2 regions of the Idiomarina sp. X4 genome follow, and region 1 is predicted to be linked to the other one. Evidence: predicted binding sites of a transcription regulator. Region 1 holds the regulator's gene; the other holds the start of a gene.
The links. Region 1 encodes sigma-54, which starts transcription at its own class of promoters, with help from an activator protein. Its sites were predicted from a motif close to GTTGGCACGNNNNTNGNNT; they were not measured.
Positions count from the first base shown of each region.

Region 2: the regulator sigma-54 is predicted to act here: its motif matches at 3,316-3,334, upstream of flgF (flagellar basal-body rod protein FlgF).

Region 1 covers NZ_CP025000.1:774,025-781,299, reverse strand. The annotation lists gene pmbA (metalloprotease PmbA) at 1-630, shown strand, start outside; gene mgtE (magnesium transporter) at 655-2,016, opposite strand; gene CWC33_RS03740 (HPr family phosphocarrier protein) at 2,020-2,295, opposite strand; gene rapZ (RNase adapter RapZ) at 2,288-3,139, opposite strand; gene ptsN (PTS IIA-like nitrogen regulatory protein PtsN) at 3,130-3,600, opposite strand; gene hpf (ribosome hibernation promoting factor) at 3,604-3,891, opposite strand; gene CWC33_RS03720 (RNA polymerase factor sigma-54) at 3,918-5,378, opposite strand; gene lptB (LPS export ABC transporter ATP-binding protein) at 5,400-6,125, opposite strand; gene lptA (lipopolysaccharide transport periplasmic protein LptA) at 6,128-6,664, opposite strand; gene lptC (LPS export ABC transporter periplasmic protein LptC) at 6,633-7,196, opposite strand; gene kdsC (3-deoxy-manno-octulosonate-8-phosphatase KdsC) at 7,193-7,275, opposite strand, start outside.
Region 2 covers NZ_CP025000.1:391,649-398,923, reverse strand. The annotation lists gene CWC33_RS02030 (CheR family methyltransferase) at 1-226, shown strand, start outside; gene flgB (flagellar basal body rod protein FlgB) at 322-723, shown strand; gene flgC (flagellar basal body rod protein FlgC) at 739-1,191, shown strand; gene CWC33_RS02015 (flagellar hook assembly protein FlgD) at 1,206-1,889, shown strand; gene flgE (flagellar hook protein FlgE) at 1,905-3,260, shown strand; gene flgF (flagellar basal-body rod protein FlgF) at 3,384-4,127, shown strand; gene flgG (flagellar basal-body rod protein FlgG) at 4,165-4,953, shown strand; gene flgH (flagellar basal body L-ring protein FlgH) at 4,980-5,654, shown strand; gene CWC33_RS01990 (flagellar basal body P-ring protein FlgI) at 5,671-6,765, shown strand; gene flgJ (flagellar assembly peptidoglycan hydrolase FlgJ) at 6,778-7,275, shown strand, end outside.

The sequences.
Region 1 (7,275 bases):
GCCAAGGTTCCGGTCATTTTTCGTGCTGATATTGCGGGTAGTTTGTTTGGGCATTTCGTCTCAGCCATTAGCGGCGGAAACTTGTACCGCAAGTCGAGCTTCTTACTCGATTATTTAGGAAAATCAGTGCTCCCGGAATGGCTGACTATTCAAGAGCGTCCTCATATTGTTGGCGGCTTAGCCAGCACACCATTTGACGCCGAAGGTCTTAAAACACAGGATAGAACTATTGTCGATAAGGGCGTATTGGAAACGTACTTATTGACCAGTTATGCGGCTCGTAAAATGGATATGCAACCGACCGGCCATGCAGGTGGTATTCATAACTGGCGGGTCAGTCAACAGGATAAGTCGCTACAGCAGCTTTGCCAGCAAATGGGAACCGGGCTTTTGGTGACTGAAGTCATGGGGCAGGGCGTTAACCTCGTTAACGGCGACTATTCTCGCGGCGCTGCAGGCTTTTGGGTCGAAAATGGCGAAGTTCAGTACCCAGTTGAAGAAGTCACAATAGCTGGCAACTTAAAAGATATGCTGGCGAACATCGTTGCTATTGGCAACGATACCGATGAACGACATGCATTGCACACTGGCTCTGTACTGTTAGAACAAATGAGTGTGGCAGGTCATTAGCCTGCCTTTACAACACTAAGGCGCTTAAGAAAGCAGGAGAGTCGCTGAGCCAAGGAAGGCGAAAATACCGACGACATCGGTCACCGTGGTTAAAATTACGCCACCGGCAAGTGCAGGGTCAATGTTAAAACGCTTCAACATAAGCGGAACGGTTGCCCCCGCCAGCCCTGCGGCTAATAGGTTCATCATCATAGCGAACGCGATAATACCGCCAACCAGTAAGTCTTGCTTCCAAAGCGCAACGACTGCAGCAATAAGCACCGACCATATTACGCCGTTTAAGAAGCCTATCGCGAGCTCTTTACCGATTAACCATCGGGAGTTACTGGATCCGATATGGCCGAGCGCCATACCTCGAATAACCAGTGTTAAGGTTTGACTACCGGCAATGCCGCCCATACTAGGAACTATGGTGTTCAAAATAGCCAGTATGGCCATTTGCGCCAGTATGTCTTCAAACAGTGAACTGACCATGGCGGCTAATAAGGCTGTCACCAAGTTAACCGCAAGCCATACGGTACGGCGGCGGGTACTTTTCAATACCGGCGCAAAGGTATCCTCGTCATCTTCCAAGCCCGCCATACTGAGCATCGAGTGCTGAGCTTCTTCACGAATAATATCAACTACATCATCGATCGTAATACGACCCACAAGTTGTTGCTCACTATCGACAACCGGTGCAGAAACCCAGTCATGTCGCTCAAAAAGCTTAGCCACTTCGGTTTCTTCCATATCGACGGGTATGGTCGTAATATCCGATGACATAATTTCATCGATGCGGCGGCTGGGGTCGACTGTAAGTAACTGAGTCAACGAAATCTCACCAGTGACTTTCTCATTGCGATCAACGACATAGAGTTTATCGGTTGCTTCGGGCAATTCGCCTTTAAGACGCAGATAACGCAATACAACGTCGATAGTGACGTCTGAGCGTACCGTAATGGTATCGGTATTCATGATACCGCCAGCGCTGTCCTCTGCGTAGGAAAGAGCAGTTTCTGCCCGCTCACGGTCGCCTTCGTCCATCGACTTTAAGACTTCCTGATACACCGGCTCCGGCAAACCACGCAGAACGTAGGCGAGGTCATCGGTGTCCATGCCTTCGGTCGCTGCCGCCAGGTTTTCTGGCGCCATTTGACGAATGATGTCTTTCTGAACTTCTTCGTTCAGCTCTTCAAGAATTTCACCGTGCTCGTCAATATCGACCAGCTTCCAGATTTTAGAACGGCTTTTCGGTGGAGAAGACTCTAGTAGTAAAGCGACATCGCAGGCCGGCATGTTGTGCAGCATGCGTCGAGCTGCCACGAACATACCGTCGGCTAACGCAGAGTTAACCTCCTGAATTCGTTGCATGGCGTATTCTTTATCGGACAGCTCGGCTATCATTGGTTACTCGTTTTCCTCAAAGCGATCTTCGAACAATTCGCTCACCGCTACTAATGCGTCTTCTGCATCATCGCCTTCGGCACAAACTTCGACCGACTTGCCTTGTTGGCTGGCGAGCAGCATTAAGCACATCACACTGGCAGCGTTAACGCATTGTTCACCCTGCTGAACGGTAATTTCTGACTTGAATGACTGTGTGAGCTGCGCAAGTTTGGTCGCAGCCCTAGCATGAAGGCCCAGTTTATTGCGTATAACAAGCGTCTTGCAAGCTTTACTCATGCTGCTTTAACTCCCGGTGACGAACCTGAACTTTCACTGATTTTTGTTCAAAGCGCTCCGCTAACTGCTGTGAAATATAAACGGAGCGATGCTGCCCACCAGTACAGCCTGTCGCAATCGTTAAATAGCTGCGGTTACTGCGTTGAAAGTGAGGCAGCCAAGTGCCTAAAAAGTTTTCGAGCTGATAGACAAACTTCGTGACCAACGGCTGTTGGCGAAAATAATGCTGTACGTCTGCATCTAAGCCGGTTAGCAACTTCAGTTCAGGTTGCCAGTGCGGGTTTGGTAATATGCGTGCATCAAATACAAAATCAGCGTCTTTCGGCAGTCCATACTTAAAACCAAAAGACTGAAAAACGATAATCAGTTTTTTGTCTGCTCGGCCGAGCACACGCTCGCGCACTTCTTCACTTAACTGGTGTAACGATAAGTCGCTGCTGTCCAGGCGCCAGGTGGCGCGCTCCATAATTGGTTCGAGCAACTTCCGTTCTGCCTGAAGCGCATCAACTAAAGGTAACTCCTTTTGTGAGAGCGGGTGCAAACGGCGTGTTTCACCAAAGCGTTTTAGTAAGGTGTTGTCGTCGGCATCAATGAACAGTACTTCTGGTTCAACCCCTTTGGGTAAAAAGTTTAGCGAGTCAAGCAGCTCTTCCGAATGTTCGGGCAGGTTTCTAACGTCAATGCTGATGGCAATTTTTGAATACTGCTCCATGACCGCATGAACCAGCGTGGGAAGTAGGCTAATGGGTAAGTTGTCGACGCAGTAAAAGCCAAGATCCTCGAGTACTCGAAGGGCGATAGTTTTACCCGATCCCGAGCGACCACTGACAATAATCAGTTGCATGGCTTATCTTCACCTTCCCCAATAAATAATTGATAAAGTGCGTTGTCACTTTCAGCGTTCCGAAGCGCGCGGGTGCAGTCTTTGTCATTCATGCGACGGGCAACGGCTGCTAATGTCTGCAAATGATTTTCATGCTCTGACTCTGGCACTAACAGCGCAAAAATAATGTCCACAGGTTGGTTATCAATCGCGTCAAACTCGATTGGCTCGTCTAACGTCAATAACACCGCAACCGGATGGCTGGCTTTAGCGAGTCGCCCATGAGGAATAGCAATACCTAAACCAATACCGGTACTTCCTAAGCGTTCACGGTTAACCAAGCTTTCAAAAATGTCATGACGAGTAATGCCTGACAGTTTTGGCGCGACAATTTGGCTAATGGTTTCTAATAACCGCTTTTTACTTGCACCCTCGACTGCACACCTGGTGCAGTCGGGGCTTAACAACTCACTTATTTGCATGGACTAATGCTTTTTCATTTTTTCTTTGTGTTTAATAACCTGACGGTCAAGCTTATCGATTAAACCATCAATGGCTGCGTACATATCATCGTGAACAGAGTCAGCGAAAATCTCGCCGCCGTTCAGGTGCACGGTAGCTTCCGCTTTTTGATTCGTTTTTTCAACATTAAGGATGACGTGAACGTTGGTGATATGGTCAAAATGGCGCTCTAACTTAGCAAATTTTGTGTCCACATACTCACGTAGAGACTCAGTGATATCGATATGATGACCAGTAAGATTAATTTGCATAACGTCTTCCTTCTGCAGTTTACAAGTTATAAAAGACTCTTGCGTTGACTCGATGAGGGAATATTCAGTGATTCCCGGTACTTCGCAATTGTCCTCCTCGCTACTTTGATGCCTTGCTCGGCTATCAGTTCAGCGATTTTGCTGTCGCTTAATGGTTTGCTACGGTTTTCTGCAGCGACTAACTTCTTAATTAAAGCACGTATTGCGGTACTTGAACACTCACCTCCACCTTCTGTACTGACATGGCTAGAGAAAAAGTATTTTAATTCAAAAATGCCTCGTGGGCAGTGCAGAAACTTCTGCGTTGTTACCCGTGAAATGGTGCTTTCATGCATTTCCACGGCTTCAGCGACATCATTGAGTACCATTGGTTTCATGGCCTCTTCACCGTACTCAAAAAAGCCCTGCTGGCGCTGAACAATACAGTTGGCAACTTTCAACAGCGTTTCATTGCGACTCTCCAGACTTTTAATAAACCAACGCGCTTCCTGTGTATGGTTTTTAATGTACTGACTGTCTGCCGAGGACTTCGCCGCTTTACTCAGTGCCGCGTATTCTTCATTGACCTTTAATTTAGGTACGCTATCCGGGTTTAATTCGACCACCCAGCGACCATTCTTTTTCATGACCGCAACGTCAGGAATCACGTACTCAACTTCTTGTTGAGCAACTTGTTCGCCCGGGTGCGGGTGCATTTGCTGAATCAGCCGCATGACTTCACGTAAGTCATTTTCGGTTAATTTGAGCTTTTTCTGGATATTGCGGAAGTCTCGGTTGCCCAGCAAGTCCATATGCTCGCTAACCAGAGTGATAGCAGCGAGCTTAAACGGCGTGCTGTCGTCCAGTTGTCGTAATTGAATCGCCAGGCACTCGCTGACGGTACGTGCGCCGACACCGACTGGGTCAAAGTGTTGGATGCGCTTGAGTACCATGCAGACTTCTTCTTCGCCAACCTCGGGTAAGCGCACAGACTCAATAATGTCTTCAATATTCGTTGTTAAATAACCATTGTCGTCAATGGCTTCGATAATGGCTTCGCCAATCGCAGTGTCTTCTTCAGAAAAGTGCGACAGTTGCATTTGCCAAATCAGATGGTCTTGCAAAGACTCGCTCGTTGAGCCTTGGTACACCTCATAGTCACCGTCGTAGGATTTGCCGTTTGAGGCCGCTCCGGTAGCAGGAGTCGACGATGAATAGGTATCATCCCATGTGCTGTCCACAGGGAGGTCTTCTGGCATTTCCTGAGTTTTTATAACATCGGAGGTTTCACGCTGACTGTCGTCTTTATTTGACGAATGAGGGGAGTCGGTGCTGTCACCGTCATGAGGTTGTTCGCTTTCAACTTCCAGTAACGGGTTATTGTCCAGCGCGTCCTGAATTTCAGCCTGTAAGTCGAGCGAAGAAAGCTGCAGCAAGCGTATCGCTTGTTGTAACTGAGGCGTCATGGTCAGTTGCTGACCAATTTTTAGCTGCAGACTTTGTCTCATGGTTATCGTCCCGGTATCACGTTAAAGGGTGAACTGCTCACCGAGGTAAACATCTTTAACCTGTTGATTCGATAATATACTTTCTGCATCTCCGCTGGCAATAAGTTCTCCGTGACTAACAATGTACGCATGCTCACAAACGGACAAGGTTTCTCTGACATTGTGGTCTGTAATAAGTACACCAATACCACGCTGCTTTAAATGTTCAACAATTTTCTTAATGTCGATAACCGAAATTGGGTCGACGCCTGCAAAGGGCTCATCCAGAAGAATAAACGTGGGCTCTGCGGCAAGGGCGCGGGCAATTTCGACACGACGTCTCTCACCGCCGGATAAGCTCATCCCCAGACTGTTCGCAATATGACCAATATTGAACTCTTCAAGAAGCGAGTCGAGCTGTTCTTCGCGAGCGTCCGCTGAAAGCTCTTTACGGGTTTCTAATATCGCCATCAGGTTATCGCGCACGGTCAGCTTTCTGAAAATCGATGCTTCTTGCGGTAGATAACCAATTCCGCGGCGAGCACGCTCATGCATTGGCAGAGACGTTAGGTCGTCTTTGTCTAGTAAAATCTGGCCTTTGTCGCTGTTGATTAAGCCGACAATCATATAAAACGTCGTTGTTTTCCCCGCACCATTGGGCCCTAAGAGCCCAATAATCTGGCCCTGACTGACCTCCAGGCTAACGTCCTTTACAACCTGACGACGCTTAAAGCTTTTGGCAAGATGTTTGACTCGTAAGGTGGCCATAATTAAGGGTTCTCGTTGTCGGTTTTGTCGTCTTTTGTTTTCGGCGTAAATATCGTAATTACGCGCCCGTTATCGGCATCAGAGCTGCTTGCAGAGATCGTCTGTGCGGCTAAGTCGTAGACGATCGTATCACCGCTTGAACTGCTTGTGCCCTGAGAGATTTTCGCGTCCCCGCTGAGCTCGAGACGTTGTTCGACTTGGAAGTAGGTTATTTTATTTGCCTGAGCGCTAATATCGTTGCCGTTTTCCAGGGTCTGCGTGTAGGTTGCCGGTGAACCTTCTGCAATAAAGGTGTCCGCCTGCTCGCCGCTTTCGCTGGCAGAGGCTTCGAGTCGGTCCGCCTTAATAAGTAGTGTGCCCTGACGGATAACAACATTGTCAGTAAGTACTAACTTATTGTTTTTTATGTCGAATTGCTCATGGCTTGACTCGACTTCCATCGGCTTTTTAAAGTCAGCCTTTCCTTGCGCCATCGCCGTCAAAGGCAATGCGATAAGCACAAAAAAGCTAAGACTTAGGCTGGAAAACCGTTTTAACATGTCGTTTTAACTCCATCATTTCTGCGCTCATGTCGGCGCTTAAACCATCTCCGCGAACTTCCACTTGCGGACCTCGCATTAATACCGGGTATTCAGTGCTCATTGATTCATTGGCTAAGTCGATAACCAGATATTCTGTCATAACGCGCTGTATGGGAGAACTTTCCTGCAACGCTAATATTTCAACGCTACGCTCCAGAATCAGCGTTTTATCATCGTAAAAGGTACCTTGCTCGGCGGTGACTTGCCAGGTCTCTGTGCCGTCTTCCGAAAATATTGAGTATTGAGGCTGCTTGAGCTCGGTTAAACCTATTTGGTTGTAGTGAGCCATTTCTTCTGAGCGAATCTTATGCGCCAGGACGCCATCACTTTCGAATATTTTGGTTTCAAGTCCGTAGGCGGTAAAATCTGGCTGCATCAGTTTTGTCGCCGTGGCAGCGCTTTCTCTGCCATCGTCACTAAAGGGGCGCAGAACGAGCAGTAGTCCGGCACCAAACAGAAGAACGATAATACCGACGATGCGCCAATTCACACACTGGCTCCTTTGGCGTCATGCAAAAGCCCCTGGCTTAACATAATCAAGTCACACACCTCACGAACCGCGCCAAAGC
Region 2 (7,275 bases), 380 kb from region 1:
TTTACTGGACAGTTATTCATTACTCGGCAAATTCGATGTTATTTTTTGCCGCAATGTGCTTATTTACTTCTCCCCGGAAGTAAAGCGGAAAATAATTGCCCAATTCCGGCAATCACTTAATCCAGGCGGCTATCTCATTCTTGGCGCATCGGAGTCTATTTCAGGCTTAACCGATGACTTCGAGATGATTCGCTGCAACCCCGGTATTATCTACCGTCGTAAATAACGACGTCCCGTAATTTCCTCTTCAAAAATAAGTGTCAGGACTTCTGGCACGATACCTGCATTGTCTTCACAATCGAACACTGTGGAGACAAAAAAATGGCACTTTCCATGGATAAAATTATGGGAATACAGCAACACACGTTGGGTATACGCACCCAACGTGCGGAGCTTATTGCCAATAATATTGCTAACGCAGACACCCCCGGCTACAAGGCCAAAGGGCTGGATTTTCAGCAAGCGCTGCAACAGGCTCAGCGCGGCATTGAAACGCACAAAATGGCGCGCACCCACGAAAAACATTTCAATGTTGAGGTTAAGCCTCAGGGCACAGAGAAGTTCCGTGTGCCAAACCAGCCTGACACAGGTGACGGCAATACCGTCGATGTGCAGTTGGAACAAAACTTGTATGCACAGAATGCACTGGAATACGAAATGACCATGAATTTCCTCGATGGGAAAATTAGTGGCGTTAAGAAAGCCCTTGGCGGCGGACAGTAGGTGAGGTGAAAAACAATGAGCCTATTTAATATTTTCAATGTAACTGGTTCGGCAATGAGTGCTCAGTCAGTACGGCTGAATACAACTGCAAGTAACTTGGCGAACGCGAACTCGGTCAGCAGCAGTATCGATGAAACCTACAAAGCGCGTAATCCGGTCTTTGCGACCGCATTAGCAGACGCTAAAGGCGATTATCGTGGCAACAGTCTGACGAATCAGACACAAACCGGACAAGCGGCGGGCGTAAAAGTTTTGGGCATAGTCGAAAGTGACGACCCACTGCAAATTGAGTACGCACCAAACCATCCCATGGCGGACGAAAACGGCTACATCTATAAGCCGAACGTTAACACCATGGAAGAAATGGCCAATATGATTTCGGCATCCCGCTCATACCAGACCAATGTTCAGGTGGCGGATACAGCTAAAACAATGACGCAGCGTTTACTACGCTTGGGTCAAGGGTAAGCAGGAGATAACAAATGGAAGGCGTAAGCAATAACTCCTACATCGACAGCATGAAATGGAAGAAGGACGAAGGCGCGAAATACGCTGACCCTGACGAGCAGCAGAAGCTCCAGCAGGAAGACTTCTTCAAGTTGTTGACGCAGCAGTTAAATATGCAGGATCCGTCCAAGCCGGTTGAGAATGATCAGATGATTGCTCAAATGACCAGCTTCACCATGGCGGAAGGTATTACCGGAATGTCTGAGCGTTTTGACCAGTTTGCGGAAGACATGACATCAAACCAGGCATTGCAGGCTTCGACTATGGTTGGGCGCAAAGTGTTAGTACCAACTGAGCAAGCTAACTTGGAAGAGGGGGCTGGTGTGTCGGGCATGATAGCCACGCCGCAAACCGCTCAGAATGTAAAGATTAGTATTAAAGACTCGACCGGTGCGGTGGTGAAAACCCTGAATTTGGGTGACATGCCAGAGGGTACTAAAGAGTTTGAGTGGGACGGAACCATGACGACTGGCGAGCAGGCACCGGCGGGCAATTACTCATTTTCGGTGAACGCGACCGTTGGAGGTCAAGCCGAGGAGCTTCCGTTACAAATGCATGCGCGTGTCCAGAGCGTCAGTACGGGCGGTGAGCGAGGCGTTGTTTTGAACCTTAAAGGATTAGGTGGCATCAAGCTTTCTGATGTCTCTGAAATTAGTTAACAAGTGAGGTGACTTATGTCATTTAGTATTGCACTCAGCGGTATCAATGCATCTCAAAAAGATTTAGATGTAACTGCTAATAATATTTCAAACGTCAAGACGTCGGGTTTTAAACAATCTAGAGCTGAATTCGCTGACGTTTATGCGACAAGCATCTTTAATGCCGGTAATACCAAAGTTGGGGACGGCGTTTTGACCTCATCGGTAGCTCAGCAGTTTAGTCAAGGCGCGCTAGAACTCACTGAAAACTCATTGGATATGGCGATTTCGGGTAATGGCTTCTTTGCGACGACAGATGATCTAGGCTCTCGAGATATGACTTACACGCGTTCAGGAGCGTTTAAGTTAAACGACGATAAGTTCATTGTAGATAACCAAGGTAACTATTTGCAGGGTTACCAAGTGGATCGTAACAGTGGGGTTAATTCCTCCGTAGCGTTGGCAACAACGCAGCCTATTCGTATTCCGGATGTCGCCGGCGCGCCGCAAAGCACTGATAATGTATTTACCGCATTTAACGTCGATGCGCGTCGCTCACCGATTGACGGTACAGCAAATCCGTTTGATCCGGAAACACCGAGCACGTACCATAGCTCCACCTCGGCAACCGTCTATGACTCTTTAGGTGAGTCGCATACCCTTTCTACTTATTATGTGAAACGAGACAACGCCACAAATCAGTGGGATGTATATGCGACATTTGATGGTCAAGAAATTACTATGAATCCAACAGGTTCAGGTACACCATCTGCGACGGCATCAGTAAACGGCTATTCTGGTGTTCAAATTGCGTTCCAGGGGAATGGTGAACCTAATACCGGTGTTCCAGGACAGACGAACTTTGATCCTGCAAGTTTGGATTTAAGTGGAGCTGGCCCCGACGGCCCATATCTTGATAATGGCGCGACGGCTCAAACAATCCAATTTAACTTCCAGGACTTAAGTGGAACAACCACACCTACACAGTTCGCGTCAGACTTCGAAGTGACCAACCTCGATCAGGATGGCAGCACCGTAGGCCGTCTGACTAACGTTGATATCGACAAGTCAGGTCTTATTGCTGCGACCTACTCAAACGGTGACGTTCAATACTTAGGCCAGGTTGCCATTGTTCGCTTTGCGAATGAGCAGGGGTTAACGCAAATTGGTGGTACCAAGTGGCGTGAAAGTATTGACTCGGGTGAGCCGCTGTCAGGCGAAGCCAATACCGGGACTTTTGGTGGTATAGAAGCGTCCGCGCTTGAAAACTCAAACGTGAACCTGACGAAAGAGCTGGTGGACTTGATTACCGCACAGCGTAACTTCCAGGCGAACTCGCGTTCGTTGGAAGTGAATAACACCATTAACCAGACTATCTTGCAGATTCGATAACTGAATTCGCTGGAAAATAAAAAACAAAAGACGCCTTCGGGCGTCTTTTTTCATTTTTGGCACGGAATCTGCATTGCATAGGGTAACGATCGAAAACGACAAAATTTTGGCTGGAGGTCAGCTATGGACAAAATGCTCTGGGTTGCCATGAGCGGCGCCAAAGAAAACATGAACGCAGTGGCGGTGCGGGCAAATAACCTTGCTAACGCTAATACCACTGGGTTTAAAGCCGACTTGCAACAAGCGCGTGCCATGCAGGCGTTTGGTGAAGGTTTGCCGACACGGGTATTTTCCATGACAGAAAGCCCAGGGCAGAACTTTGCCGCAGGCGGTTTGCAGACCACAGGCCGGAATATGGATGTTGCGATAAAAGATCAGGGCTGGATTGCCGTGCAGGATCAAAACGGCAATGAGCGTTATACCCGCAATGGCAGTTTGCAAGTGGGTACTGACGGGCTGTTACAGAACTCGCAGGGTCATACACTGATTGGTGATAACGGACCTATTTTTGTACCCCAGCCAGTCGACAAGTTAAGTATTGGTTCTAATGGCAATGTGACCATTCGTCCTATGGGCGCGCCAGAAAACGTCAGTGAAGTAATTGGCCGTATTAAACTGGTGAACCCGCCAAACGGCAATATTGAAAAAGGCACAGATGGCTTATTCAAACTGAAAGACGACCAGGTTGCCTTTGCCGATGCCAATGTCAAATTACAGATTGGTGCGCTTGAGACCAGCAACGTGAACAGTGTCGAAGAAATGACCAACATGATTGCCTTGCAGCGTCAGTACGAAATGAACGTCAAATTAATGAAAACCGCCGATGAAAACGCGCAGCGCTCAGAATCGCTGATGCGCATCAGTTAACCAATATTGCGTTAACGGCGTATAGAGGAGACATAACATGAACCCAGCACTATGGATAAGTAAAACCGGACTGGATGCGCAACAGCGCGATATCTCGGTAATTTCCAATAACTTGGCGAACTCCAGTACCATCGGCTTCAAGAAAAGCCGCGCGGTGTTTGAAGACTTGCTGTACCAGAACATTAACCAGCCTGGCGGTCAGTCAGCCCAGGACACGGAGTTGCCGAATGGTCTTATGGTGGGCGCGGGTACCAAAGTTGTCGCTACACAAAAGGCGCATACTCAGGGTAACGTGCAGACCACCGACAATTCGTTGGATGTGATGATCGACGGCAAAGGATTCTTCCAAATTCTGATGCCGGACGGGACTATTTCCTACACGCGTAACGGTCAGTTTTCACTGAACGAAGACGGGGAAATGGTGACCTCAGGTAACGGTTACACTTTAGAACCGGCGATTCAAATTCCCGAAGATGCAATGTCTATTAGCATTTCACAAGAAGGTGAAGTGACAGTCACCCAACCCGGAAACCCGGACAACGTTGCCGTTGGCCAAATTAATTTAGTGAACTTTATTAACCCGGCGGGCTTAGAGCCGATGGGTCAGAACCTATACCGCGAAACAGCGGTTAGCGGTGCGCCTTTAGAAGCGGTACCAGGCGTTGATGGCATGGGTAATACCATTCAGGGGGCTCTGGAAACCTCCAACGTGAACGTGACCGAAGAGCTGGTGAACTTGATAGAAAGTCAGCGCGGTTACGAGATGAATTCGAAAGTCATTTCTTCAGTTGACCAAATGCTGAGCTTTGTTACTCAGCAACTTTAATTAAGAATGAATAGCAGGTGGCTGTGATGCGTTACTTTTTAGCAACTTTAGCAATTTTAGCGGTGACAGGCTGTGCAAGTTCACCGCATAAGCCAATGCCGGACGACCCGTATTACGCCCCGGTATTGCCGGAAGAACGTGCACAGCCGGTCGTGCCAACTGGGTCACTATTTCAGGACGCTTACGCTGACAACCTGTATTCGGATATCAAAGCGCGTCGGCTTGGCGATATTATTACGGTGACCTTGCAGGAAAGGACAACCGCCAGTAAAACCGCGACCACCGAAACCTCGAAAGAAAGTACGGCAGAACTTGGTGCGCCCACCATGTTCGGACGGGATATTACCGTTGGAGGCAACCCGTTGTCTGCCGGCATTAACGGAACGCGGGACTTTAATGGAGACGCCAGTTCGGACCAAAGCAATCAACTTACCGGTGAAATTACCGTGACGGTTATAAAAGTACTGCCGAATGGTAACTTAATTGTGCGTGGTGAGAAATGGATGCGTATTAATACCGGCGACGAGTACATTCGTTTAACCGGCATGATTCGCCCGCAAGACATCACAGCTGCTAATCAAATTCCATCGACTCGTGTTGCCAATGCGCGCATTGAATACTCAGGTACGGGTAGCCTTGCGCAAGTGCAGGAGCAAGGTTGGTTAACGCGTTTCTTTAACAGTCCAATTTGGCCGTTCTAAGGAGTTGGACATGAAAATGACACGACTGATTACTTTAACTCTGTTTTTAGTCTCGATGCTGGTAGCGCCTGTGCAGGCATCGCGTATTAAAGACATTGCATCGGTTCAGGGCATTCGTTCTAACCAGTTAATTGGCTACGGTTTAGTCGTAGGCTTACCTGGAACGGGTGAGCAAACGCCGTTTACTGACCAAACCTTCCGGACCATGTTAGGTAACTTTGGTATTAACATTCCGGCAGGTGAGCGCCCAAAAATCGATAATGTGGCAGCGGTTGCTGTGCACGCTGACTTGCCGGCGTTCGCAAAGCCGGGTCAGAAAATTGACGTGACAGTGTCCTCAGTGGGCAGTGCCGACAGCCTAACGGGTGGTACTTTGCTGCAAACCTTCTTAAAAGGCGCGAATGGTGAAGTCTACGCCGTCGCTCAGGGTAACCTTATTGTCGGTGGCCTGGGGGCTGAAGGTAATGACGGCTCGCGCATTGTGATAAACACACCAACGGTTGGCCGCATTCCCGGCGGCGGTATTGTTGAGCGAGAAGTGCGTACGTCTTTTGGCTCGTCAGATTACTTTACCTTTAATTTACATGAGTCCGATTTTACAACCGCTAAGCGTATGGCACAGACCATTAACAGTCTGGTGGGCCAGGGAGCGGCACAAGCTGTCGATGCGACTTCGGTTCGTGTTCGCGCACCGCGGGATTTAAACCAGCGTGTTAGTTATATGTCCACACTTGAGAATTTAGAGGTGGAGCCGGCAGAGACCGCTGCGAAAGTCATCGTGAACTCGCGAACCGGCACTATTGTCGTCGGTCAAAACGTCGAGTTAAGACCAGCGGCCGTTGCGCATGGCAATATGCAGGTGACGATTTCTGAAAACGTCAACGTCGACCAACCGAATCCGTTTGGTGACGGTGAAACGGTAGTGACACCGCAGTCGATTATCGACGTGAATCAAGACGACGCTCGTATGTTTGTGTTTCAGCCGGGTACAACGCTGAATGACCTGGTTCGTGCAGTGAATCAGATTGGAGCTGCACCGAGTGACATTATTGCCGTGCTAGAAGCGTTGAAACAAGCTGGCGCGCTCAGCGGCGAACTCATTGTTATTTAAGCCGAGGCTGATATGACAAGCTCAAACGCACAATTCAAACAAGCTGAATTAGCCATGGACACGCACAGCCTGAACGGCTTGCGTGAGCGTGCGTTTAACCCGGATGACAAGCAAGCCTTAATGGAGGCGGCGCAGCAGTTTGAAGCTATTTTCCTGAATATGGTAATGGGCAGCATGCGTAAAGCCAACGCCGTGTTCGAAGAAGGTAACATGCTGGACAGTCGCTACACCAAGATGTACCGCGATATGTACGACCAGCAGCTGACGTCGGAGTTGTCCAGTCAAGGCTCGTTAGGCTTGGCTGAGCTTATGGTTAAGCAGCTCGGCGGTGACGACAGCTACCAGCATGGACATCAGAACCGCTCTGGTGCGAACTTAGATGACCCACGTATGAAAAACAGAGCGGAGCGCCTGAGTGAGCATGGTGGCGTCGATGCAGGGCTTTATTACGGCAATAAGCGCGTTAATACCGCTAAGTTAAGCGATGGTGAAGCGAAGTTTACCAGTCCG